DNA from 2 places in the Thalassotalea sediminis genome. Region 2 is predicted to be linked to the other one. Evidence: predicted binding sites of a transcription regulator. Region 2 holds the regulator's gene; the other holds the start of a gene.

Region 1 (6,393 bases), 1.4 Mb from region 2:
CTGATTTTAGTCAAATAACAAATCCCAAATTAATTGTATCAGCCATGGGGCAAGCATTTTTCTCACTATCTATCGGTGTAGGTGGCATGATGGTTTACGGCTCCTATATGCAAAAAGACAAAGATTTAGGTAAGCTTGTTCTTTCAATTACTGCGCTAGATACGGGAATTGCTTTCTTAGCAGGTTTATTGATAATTCCAGCATTGTTTGTTGCACAGCATGCAGGACAACAGGTCTTTCAAGGAAATGAGTTGATTGGTGAAGGGCAGCTTATTTTCCACATATTGCCAGAGTTATTTTCTTCAATGGGCACCATGGGTTTAGTCGTTGCAGCTGGTTTCTTTCTATTACTTTCCATAGCAGCATTAACATCAACAATTTCTTCAACAGAAGTACCTGTAGCTTACCTCGTTGAAGATAAACAATTGTCACGTCAGAAAGCTACGTGGATTGTATCAGCAACAGTCATGTTTTTTTCAATGTTATTAATTGCCTTTTTTGATGTACTTTTTGGTGCTTTTATTCGGGTGCTCACCACGATACTGCAACCATTAAGCTGTTTATTTTACTTTATTGTTGTTGGTTGGTTATGGCACCGAGGCAATAAACTACGTGACAAAGCCTTACAACAAAATAGACCATGGTTAAGTCATTGGGGTAACTATTTACGTTTTGTTTGCCCTGTACTGCTAACCGTGGTGTTTATCAACGTTGCGATTTTGAATTAACCATTGTTCAGACATTAGTAAGTAATAATCACTACTAGATTTATTTACTAATGTCAGCTAATTACTTTCTTTGTTTAATCGCACAAGCCCTCGATCAAGCGCCTGAATTAAAGCGGGTGTGTCTGCATTTTTACGGCTAAAAGCAACATAAATATCACTTTGGTGGTTTAAAGCGCCTTTGACAATTGCACTTTGTGGTAACGACATTTCAGCCAAGGTATATGTAGCAACCTCATCAAACATTATCGCCACCTCTATTCGCTCATTGATCAACATACCTATAAGTTGTTGCTGCGTTGACACCCTAAACTCTTTAAAACGGTGTCGATTTCGCTCATAGTCGTCACCATATTCATAGCCAATAATAAGCCCGATAGCAGTATTATCGTTGAGTTGTTCTATAGATTTATATGGTTTTACCTTATTTACTGGGTAGTAATAAGAGGCTTTTGCCACCAATAATGCTTGCTCTCCAAAAGCAAAACGTTGCTCTGTATCTTTTTGGCGTGTTACATTAAAACAAGCATTAACTAGACCTTTTTCAGTCATCATTAGCGCTCGAGCATAAGGTACAGAAATGAACTCAACCGAAAACTGACTATCAGCCAGTGCGCTTTCAATTAAGCGCTGAGAAATTCCTTGCCCATTTCGACCGGAATACGGCGGCCAGCTATCTTCTGCAGCGAAAATAACCTGTTGCTTTGCTGACAAAGGGAACACTGCCAACAATAAGATTGTAAAAAATATTCTGTCCATAAAGGCCATTATAACGAGTTCGATAGCAATTAACGACTAACATTGTTTCGCCCCTTCTTTTTCGCTCGATATAGTGCCTGATCAGCAACCTTAATGACTTGTTCGAATGATTGTTTATCTTCGCGAGTAGAAACGCCCATAGAAACAGTAACACTGACAGTTTTAGTTTGTTCGGTAGGTTTGGTTCCCCGCGCTTTTTTACTTTTGCGTACAGGGTGCCTAATGATTATTTTATAATCAGCAATTAATTGTCGTATTCGCTCTAATTCAGGTGTTGCTTCATCACCACTCTTGCGAGGAAAAATAAGTGTAAATTCTTCGCCACCATAACGAAATGCTTTACCGCCTTCTGAAACAGTTGCTAGTTTTGCAGCAACTAACTTTAGCACTTGGTCGCCAATATCATGACCATAACTGTCATTAAATTTTTTAAAGTGGTCAATATCAACCATTGCTACACAATAGCGCCGTCCAAGAGACAATGCATACTGATTTAACGCTCTTCTAGAGGGGATCCCTGTCAATTCATCACGATAAGCTAAATAATAAGAATCAATGACTACCACGACAATATAATGTGCCAGTAATAACAGCATTATAACACTTAGCGGCAATAAGAGTTGTTGATAGTATGCAAGGGTGGCAATCAACAAGCTCGTTAACAGAGAGGCTATCAGTAAACTAGGGTAACGTATCGATTGATATAGCACATAAAGTGTCGTAAATATCAATGGCACTGCTAAGGTTATATTAGTACTAATTTGTTCTGGCCAGCCCAGTAAAATTGTTTGTGCCGCGATATATTCACTTATCATTAACCAAACTTTGGCTAAGCCAATACATACAGCAACGGCTAGTAATCTCAATAAGCCATGAACAGATATTAGCCCGCGATCTTTAATATTTACCAAAAAACTCAGTAAAAATACCGCCGATAAAAAAATCCATTCTTTGTGTTTAGATAGCGTCTCTAGCTCAACAAGCTTTTGCTGTATCACTAGGTAATAAATAAGCAATCCGATAATCATCAATGTATATCGACTGCGACTAAATTGCGCTGTAAATAAAATGCCAACGACAAATAAGCCAAAAACTATTTGCTCAATAAGCATGATTTTTGAAGACCACAACGCTTCGCTAAAACCGATAATAGCAAACAACAAGCTAATCGCTAGGCCTGTCCACAATGTGGTTTTAATACCTTCTAGTTTTTGTAGCAAATGTACAACCTTATCATTTTTATTCTTAGTTAACCCTAAGCGCTAAGCACATCAAAGACTTGTCTATTGTATGGTTGGAATGAAGTAGCAATCAACTTGTTTTTTCTTGTAACAGTTGTGTTTCTTGCTTATCTTCATTGCTAATGTCTACTTGTTCAATTTTTTCAAACCGTGCCGATATTTTATCTGCTGAAGTATGAATTTGTTTTACATCAGTAGACGCTTGGTCAATATGTCTTGCTAAGTTATTAAATCGCGTTTTAAAACGTGAAAAATCTGCCGATAATTCCCCTAAATGCGCTTTAATTATATGTACCTGTTCTCGTGTTGCTTCATCTTTTAACACTGCTCTAGCCGTCGTTAAAATTGCCATTAACGTTGTTGGCGACGTTAACCAAACACGCTGGTTATTCGCGTGTTCGACTAAATCAGGGAAGTGGCTATGTATTTCAGCAAATATTGCTTCTGCTGGTATAAACATAATCGCACCATCAGCCGTTTCACCACTGATTAAATATTTACTACTAATGTCATTAATATGCTTTTTAATATCGGTTTTAAATTGTTTCTCCGCCACCTTACGTTCTAACTCACTGGCGTCAATGTTGGTCATTCTCTTATAACTTTCTAACGGAAATTTCGCATCAATAACAACATTGCCTGTTGGTTCAGGCAACCATAAAACACAATCTGCTATTTTAGTATTCGATAATGTATATTGCAGACTAAAGTGCTGCTCTGGAAGCACATTACGAATTAGCGCGCTAAGCTGTACTTCGCCAAAGGCACCTCGTGAACGTTTATCAGATAATACTTCTTGCAAAGAAACAACATTACTCGAAAGTTCCGTGATCTTCTTTTGAGCATCATCTATCAATGCTAATCGTTTAACGATATCGCTAAATGTTTTACTGGTTTTTTCAAAACCATCGGCTAAGCGTTTTTCAACTTGCTCACTAATTTCTTTTAGACGATTATCCGTCGCTCCAGTTAATTCTGATACTTTATTTGCTATTTTATCGCTCGCTACATTCAGTGACTTCGCTTGTTCTTCCCGGTTCGCTTGATTATGTTTAGCAATAACATCTAGCAGTTGTTCTAACGCGACTGCTTGAGTCTTTGAAAAGTCTTGTTGGTGTTTGTGTAGCATATTTTGCAGTAATTGCGCTTCTTCTCGCGCTCTTTGATGCTGCTGCTGCGTACTTTCTGTAAAAAGCTTATGTTGCGCTAGTTTACTGTCACTAAACTGCTGTTGAAGAAGATGCTGATACCCTTGTAGGTGCTCCTGTAATAAAGACTTCATTTCTAGCGCTTGAGCATTGTTATTTATAGCAAAAATCTGTCCTAGAACAACGCCTAGCAATAACAATAACAACGCTATCGCCGTTAAAAAAAATAACTGTTCACCACTTAACTGACTAAAAAAACCGTTTAAAAAAGCTAACATCATTTCGAACCACTGTAATTATTAACAGGTATTTAAGCACAGCAACCACTAAATGCCAACAATAAAAAAAACGGTAAGCAAAAGCTTACCGTTTTTTCATATACATTAACGAACTTTTACTTGCTTGATGTTAATGCTTTGTCTAACTCTTCAATTTTAGCTTTCCAAATCGCTGGACCAGTAACATGTGCAGATTCACCTGTAGAGTCGACTGCTACTGTCACAGGCATATCTTCAACTTCAAATTCGTAAATTGCTTCCATGCCAAGCTCTTCAAATGCAACTACGCGTGCTTTTTTAATCGCTTTAGATACTAAATATGCTGCGCCGCCTACAGCCATTAAATACACAGATTTATGCGTTTTAATACTTTCTACTGTCGCAGGCCCACGCTCTGCTTTACCAATTGTACCGAGTAAGCCAGTATCATTTAGCATCATTTCAGTAAATTTATCCATGCGAGTTGCCGTTGTTGGTCCCGCAGGACCAACTGCTTCATCACCAATAGCATCAACTGGACCAACGTAATAAATAAATTTATTAGTAAAATCTACACCGTCAGGTAAACCCTCACCAGAGTTTAGTAATTCTTGAATTTTCTTATGCGCTGCATCGCGACCAGTTAATATTTTGCCTGACAGTAGTACTGTTTCACCCGTTTTCCATTCAGCAATATCTGCTTTTGTAAGCCCGTCAACATTTACCCGGCGAACATTTTCGCCTACTTCCCAGGTTATTTCAGGCCAATCTTCCAACTTAGGTGGTGTTAGGTCTGCTGGCCCTGTACCATCAAGGTGAAAGTGAACATGACGTGTCGCAGCACAATTAGGGATCATAACAACAGGTTTTGAAGCGGCATGAGTTGGTACGGAGTTTATTTTAACATCAACAACAGTGGTTAAACCACCTAAGCCTTGAGCGCCAATGCCTAACTTATTAACTCGTTCATAAATTTCTAGGCGTAATGCTTCTTCTGCACTTTGCGGGCCACGGTCTATTAACTCTTGAATATTAACAGGGTCCATCAGACTTTCTTTCGCAAGCACCCCTGCTTTTTCAGCAGTACCACCAACACCGATGCCTATCATCCCAGGTGGACACCAGCCGGCTCCCATTGTAGGCAATGTTTTTACGACCCAATCAGCGATTGAATCACTCGGGTTCAACATCGCCATTTTTGTTTTATTTTCACTTCCGCCACCTTTAGCAGCAATCATTACTTCTACTTCGTCACCAGCAACCATGTCTATGTGAACAACAGATGGTGTATTGTCTTTGGTATTTTTACGCGCACCTGCTGGGTCAGCAACAATAGAAGCCCTTAAAGGGTTATCTGGATTCAAGTATGCGCGACGTGTCCCTTCATCGACCATTTGTTGAACAGTCATGTCAGTTTTATCCCATTTTACATCCATGCCTATTTTAACAAAGCAGGTTACGATACCTGTGTCTTGGCAAATAGGACGTTTTCCATGTGCAGACATACGAGAGTTAATGAGAATTTGTGCTATCGCATCTTTTGCTGCTTGGCTTTCTTCTTTGTGGTAAGCCTTTTCAAGTGCTTGCACAAAATCTAGTGGATGGTAATAAGAAATATATTGCAATGCATCTGCAATACTGTCGATCATATCTTGTTGTTTGATAATAGCCATATTTGCCCTTTAACGGTTTTCAGGTTGTTCTTTCTACGTTAACTATAGCGAAAGTATTGAAAGTTATATTTTTGCCGATATGATACCCTGCTTGAATCACGCTCGCCAGTGGCGACGTTTGAATATTTAAAAGGTAGTCACATTGTCGCAGCATTGTAAATCAAATATTACCGCGAAACCTTTGCACTTTAGTCAAAAGCTAACACCGACCGAAGTCTTTGCTTCTATCGCCAATACTCCTTGGTCTATGTGGCTTGATTCCTCAAGCGATGATCATGTTGATAGCCAATTTGATATAATGGTTTGGTCGCCAAAGGCGACAATTGTTGCAAATAATCAACAGGTTACCATTGCCAAAGATCAGCTTGACGAAACAACGTTGACCGGACATGACCCGTTAACGGTGCTGTCAAACGTTCAAGATGAAATATTCGCATCTATAGATATTGATGTTGCTCACTTACCCTTTACTGGTGGTGCGCTTGGTTACTTCTCTTATGATCTAGGTAGAAGTTTTGAACGACTCCCAGATAAGGCTGTTAAAGATATAGATATGCCAGAAATGGCAATAGGCATATATACCAACGCCA
Region 2 (6,393 bases):
TTCAACATCAGCGGGTTGAACAAGATCACCAGAATCATTACCCCAAGCATTTCGCTCATAAGTAACAACAGCAGCAATTTCTGTTTTGGTTAATTGGCTACCAAAGGCAACCATCGACGGATTTTTCTTACTGCCATTAAAAACCATATCAATGTGGGCAGTAACATCTCCTTTAATCAGTGGGCTACCCACTAACGATGGAAATGACGGTGGTACACCTGCACCATTTTCTTGATGACAAGCAGCACACCTTGTCATATAGACTTGTTGTCCTTTCTCCATCATTTCATCAAGGGTATAAGTTTTTGTTAAATCTTCTTCGGGCGTAGCTATTTCCTCTACGGTTTCGACCATCTCAGTTGCTGTCTCTTTCATCTTATCAACAACATCATCATTTGAAGACGAACCACTCGCTACGGCTTGAACGTCTGACGCTTGAACAGTATCGCCGGTATTATTTTCCCAAGCATTTCGTTCATACGTAACTACAGCGGCAATTTCTTTTAAACTTAGTTGTTTGCCATAGCCTTGCATACCTGTACCAGCCTTACCGTTATATACAATATCGATGTGGGCGCTTACATCACCCAAAGCGATTGGGCTACCTTTTAGCGCAGGAAATGCAGGTGGTAAACCTAGACCTGTTGGTTGGTGACAAGCAGCACAATAAGCCATGTATGTCGATTCACCTAACTCCATGAGTTCGTCCATTGATAAAGATGCATTTAATGACGCTGCTTCAGCTGCTTTTGCTTCTTCTTTTAAACGATTTTGCTCTTCAACCCATGCTAAATAGTCTTGTTCTGACTTCACTTCAACCACAACAGGCATAAAACCATGGTCTTTACCACATAACTCAGCACATTGACCTCTGTAAATACCAGGCTCAGGTACATTCGTCCATGCTTCATTGATAAAACCGGGGTTTGCATCTTGCTTCACTGCAAATGCCGGTACCCACCAAGAATGAATAACATCATCAGATGTTATCAAGAAACGAACTTTCTTATTCGCAGGAATAACAAGATGTTTGTCAACCTCTAAGAGGTAATTTTCACTTTTAGCTTCACCTAGTTCAGTTCTGTTATCGTATTGTTCACGAGGCGTTGATAAGACGGAGTAGAATTCAATGTCTTGGTCGAAGTACTTGTAATGCCACTTCCATTGTGAACCTGTAACTTGAATGGTGAGATCAGAATCATCGTTATTTTCCATGGCTATCAGCGTATTCGTTGCCGGCCAGGCCATAGCAATCAAAATAATAATAGGTATAACTGTCCACAGTATTTCAACTTTTGTGCTTTCATGAAAGGTTGCAGGTTTTACTCCTCTTGATTTACGATGAAAAATCATTGACCAGATCATCGCACCAAAAACCACAATACCTATTGCAGTACAAATGTATAAAGCAAACATATGTAGTCCATAGACTTCGTTGCTTATCTCGGTGACCCCTCGGGTCATATTTAACTTTGAATCAGCCCAAGCCATACCGGGAAATAGCACCCCAGACAACAGCCAACCTAGGTTACGTCTTTTCACTCGACATCTCCTTATACCCTTTCTAAGTCAAAAACATCGCATTTAAATATTACTTGATCCCAATGCGCGTGTTTTTGATGTGATTTTATTGTTATTTTACTGGCGATTTTTTAAACAGGTGAAAGCTCGCCTTATTATTAGAGTTGTTCACTTTCTGTTCTAGAATTACTTAATATTTGATCTGGGTCAATTTTTAATTTGAAAAAGGAATGGGTAAAAATACCAATAAATACAATCGAGTATAAACTCTAATGTACTGAAAGTCGCACCATGAAAGGCTTAGATGCACAGTATAAATTTTAAGCATTTACTCTAAAAAAGTTTGAAATGCATCGTTAACAGGGTGTTTGTTTTTTAAACAAAAATTTTTCTTTCTATTAGCTTTTAACAAGAGTTAGGGAAAGTAAAGATAGGGATATGGCGTTCAAAGGTGTTTTTTTAATCAAATAAAAGAAAAGCAGGTATTATTTCATTTTAAGCGTTAACGATACCTGCTCAATATTGCTGAAATAATTACATCCAATCAGCTGCTCTAATTACCCCTACAGCCAACCCTTCAATATTAAAATGTTGGTTAGCTAAATCAACTTTTATGGGTGAAAAATCTACGTTCTCAGCGTGCAAGTAAACAATATTGCCCTCACGTTTTAAGCGTTTTACGGTAACATCATCTTCTACGCGTGCGACAACAACTTGGCCATTTTGCACGTCCGTCGTTTGATGAACCGCAAGTAAATCACCATCATAAATACCGATATCTTTCATACTTTCACCATTTACGCGTAACAGGTAATCTGCAGCTGGGTGAAATAAATTTCCATCAATTTGATATCTTTCTTCCACATGCTCTTGCGCTAAAATAGGTTCACCGGCAGCAACTCTACCTATCAAGGGTAAGCCTTCTTCCACAATAAAGTTACTAGCTAATCGAATACCACGCGAAGTGCCCGGCAGCATTTCAATATAACCTTTCTTAGCAAGCGCTTTTAAATGCTCTTCTGCTGCATTGGCTGATTTAAAACCAAAAAACTCTGCAATTTCTGCTCTTGTTGGCGGCATCCCTGTTTCAGATATTTTTTCTTTGATCAGATCAAAGATCTGTTCTTGTCTAGTTGTTAATGGTTTAAACTCACTCACAATTTTTCCCTGTATATATGGACAGCTTCACTGTTAGTATATACAGCCTGTAAATAAACGCAACTACATCACTGCTACTTTCTTAGCATGTATTACAAATGAACTCTTCTCAATGTTCTATTCAACTTTATCAGGCAGAGGATTAAAGATTTGCGAAGGTGATAAGCAAGGTGTATTCGTATGCCTATTCAAATACCATTAAGATGATAAACGTTGCGGTTTATTTTGTATAATAAGCTAACAAATATGAAATATTCATTGGTAAGTTAAGTGTACATTCCTTTCATTACCACTATAGTTGAAAGTAAAGAACTGTTTAAGATTCCCTATGAAGTATTTAGCTATCACATTGCTGTTATGTTTCGCCTCTTCTGCCTATTGCACTGAAAAGCAGCTTATTTCAGCATTTACCTATCATAAGAAACCGCCGCTCATTATTAGTCAGGAGAAAGAGAGTGGCCTTTATTACGACTTTATTCGATACTTAAATAAACACAGTAAACACTATGTTTTCGAACTGATCTATGTGCCTAGAAAACGCATTGAGAGAATGCTTAATAGTAATAACTTTAACGGCATAATTATTGGTGTAAGCCCAATATGGTTTAATGACCAAAATGAACAGAAATACTTATGGACCTCTCGTATATTTACAGATAGAGATGAAGTTGTTTCTCTGAAAACAACAGCAATTGAATACACTAGTGCGTCTTCTTTAACCGGCTTAACATTTGGTGGTGTACGCGGCTTTTATTATCAAGGAATAAACCAAGCTGTCGAGTCAGGAACAATAAAACGTGTTGATACCACCATGGAAATAACACTTTTCGATATGCTATTAAACAGGCGCATTGACGTCGCAATAATTAGCAGAACCACCTTTGACTACATGGTTAAAATTCATCATTGGCAATCCACGTTCAACTTATCTAAACAACCACATGAAATCTATGATAGGCGAGTCCTATTTCCCCACACTTTACCCATCGCGTACCAACATGTATCAGAGATCGTTGAAAGTATGCAAAATGACGAGCACTGGCAAGTAACAAGCATGCAATATCGTTAACGGTACACCACCAAAGCACTTTTTTGATTACTGTCGTTTAATAAGACAATTTACATCAACAATGTTACAATTCTTATTCACATAATAGCGAGTAAAACAAGATGTTAGCGTTGAGAAGTTTTTTTTATCTTCTATTAAAATTTCCAATATCTCTTTGGGTAAAATGCCGTATCGTTTCAGATGATTTAACAAAACCTGTTGAAGATAGCGACAAGAATCCGGTTTTCTACATTGTCAGATATCGTTCAGCGAGCGATCTTCTGGCGCTTCAAAAAGCATGCAAAAAGTTAAATTTTCCTGATCCATTATCTAATGTAACCATTAATGGCCAGACACACGCACGTACTATTTGCATTGACACACCTAGCTCCTTATTACTGAGCAAAAAAAGCTCTAGTGCAATGGCACAAAGTTTAGCGATTTTAGACGCTCACGAACAAGATAATAAACTTTCAGCGCAGCTTATACCTGCAAGCTTGGTTTGGGGTCGTAAACCCAAAGTAGAGAAACGAAATATTGGTGTCAGAGAAGTATTAGCGGAGCAAGAGTCGCCAAACTGGCTTAAAAAACTGTTTATCGTATTGTTCTTAGGGCGCAATACTTTAATCAGGTTTAGTGAGCCATTGTCAATAAGGTATATGACCGACAAGTTTGGTACAGACCAAGAAAATGCACATAAGTTACTTAGGGTTGCACGTTTTCATTTTCATCGCCAAAAAATAGCCGCTACTGGACCACGCTTAATGCACCGCCAGCAAATGTTCAAAACCTTGCTCAAGAATCCATCTATTGTACGTTTAATGGAAGATGAGGCTGTCACTAAAGGCTTATCGAAAGAAGCCGTTGAAAAACAAGCCTTAGTAATAATGGATGAAATTGCCGGCGATTATCGAGAAGGAATGATTAGAATCGGTGAGCGGATCTTACATTGGCTTTGGAATAGACTGTACAGCGGTATTAACGTTAATAATGCAAATACATTGCGTGAACTGGCAGACGATGGCCATGAAATAATCTATGTTCCTTGTCACCGCAGCCATATGGACTACTTGTTACTCACTTATATTATTTACCAACAAGGGTTAGTGACACCGCGAATTGCTGCAGGTATTAACCTTAATTTTTGGCCTGCAGGTCCAATTTTTAGAAAAGCAGGTGCGTTCTTTATTCGTCGAAGCTTCAAAGGAAATCGCATGTATTCAGCGATATTTCGTGAATATTTAGGTTTGCTCTTCGAGCGAGGTTATTCTGTAAAATACTACTCTGAAGGTGGGCGTAGTCGAACAGGTAAATTACTGGCACCTAAAACAGGTATGCTCGCCATGACAATACAAAGTTTGTTACGCGGTATAAATCGACCATTAACCCTAGTACCCGTTTATTTAGGGTATGAACACGTAATGGAAGTGGGTACTTACTATAAAGAATTAAGTGGTAGCAAAAAACAAAACGAATCTATTTTTGGCGTATTGAAAGCCATTAAAAACCTACGGAATTATGGTAAAGGTTTCGTCAACTTCGGTACTCCTATCAATATTAATTCGTTTTTAAACCAGCATGTAGAAAACTGGAAAGATGACATCGACCCTATTGACCCACAAAAACCGAGTTGGTTAACCCCAAGTGTCAATGAACTTGCTAACCAAGTGATGACCGCCATCAATAAATGTGCAGCGTTAAATGGTGTCTCACTGATAGCGATGATTCTACACGCAACAGAGAATAAAGCATTACCGCGCAGTGAGCTCGAGTACTTATTGGATTTCTTCATTTCTTTACAAAAAGCGGCACCATACAGTGATGAACTTACCATTCCATCAATATCGGGTAGAGAATTACTTGAGGATGTTATTTCACTTAAAAAAGTGATTGTTGATAAAGATAGTTGTGGTGATATCATTTCATTAGGTGAATCGGCCGCTTTAGAAATGCGGTATTATCGTAATAATGTCTTGCACGCTTATATTCTACCCGCGCTCGTCTGTCGCATACTCGACAGAACATCAAAAATAAATATTGAATCACTAAGCAACCAGATACAGCAATTTATTTTACTATTAAAGCATGATCTATTCTTATGGCAGGACAGCAATGAAGTTGATGTGCAGATAGCACAAGTGTTGCAATTTTTGTGTCAGGAAAATATTGCCAAGCAAACTAAAGCAGGTTTTTGGAGCTTAGTTGAAAACACTGAGACACAAAACTATGTGCAAGTACTTGGTGAGGTAGCGGATGAAACCTTGCAACGCTTTGCCATTATTACCTCATTGGCTACTCGCTTAACTCCTATCGGTAAAAATGAATTAAGTGAAAAGGCAGTGTCCATCGCAAAACGTTTATCTGTCGTCAACAACATAAATGCACCAGAATTTATTGATAAGAAAGCACAATTAGCCTTAGTAAATAGTATGCGTGAGCAACAAATCTTTTCAGTTGATAATGATGGTAAGTTAGTACCCAATAGTACGTTAGAAACTCTCAAGGAAAACGTTAATAACCTAGTCGATATATCAGTATTACAAAGTATTGCACGATAGGATCTACACGCTCATATATCACCCTAAATAGCTTAAAGCAGCATTTAGGGTGATTGACTTATAAATGTTCTATCATAATACCAATAAAAACAAATAAACCGACCCAAT

The links. The regulator LexA, encoded in region 2, represses DNA repair genes until DNA is damaged. The targets are predictions, from matches to a motif close to TACTGTATNNNNATACAGTA.
Region 1: the regulator LexA is predicted to act here: its motif matches at 4,162-4,181, upstream of QUE09_RS12180 (DNA recombination protein RmuC).

Annotation. Positions count from the first base shown of each region.
Region 1 covers NZ_AP027361.1:2,646,025-2,652,417, forward strand. Annotated here, with positions in the region: gene QUE09_RS12165 (sodium-dependent transporter) at 1-728, shown strand, start outside; gene QUE09_RS12170 (substrate-binding periplasmic protein) at 786-1,484, opposite strand; gene QUE09_RS12175 (GGDEF domain-containing protein) at 1,514-2,704, opposite strand; gene QUE09_RS12180 (DNA recombination protein RmuC) at 2,796-4,154, opposite strand; gene QUE09_RS12185 (fumarate hydratase) at 4,268-5,803, opposite strand; gene pabB (aminodeoxychorismate synthase component I) at 5,946-6,393, shown strand, end outside.
Region 2 covers NZ_AP027361.1:149,207-155,599, reverse strand. Annotated here, with positions in the region: gene coxB (cytochrome c oxidase subunit II) at 1-1,491, opposite strand, end outside; gene lexA (transcriptional repressor LexA) at 2,056-2,679, opposite strand; gene QUE09_RS00675 (substrate-binding periplasmic protein) at 3,008-3,748, shown strand; gene plsB (glycerol-3-phosphate 1-O-acyltransferase PlsB) at 3,850-6,285, shown strand; gene ubiA (4-hydroxybenzoate octaprenyltransferase) at 6,344-6,393, opposite strand, start outside.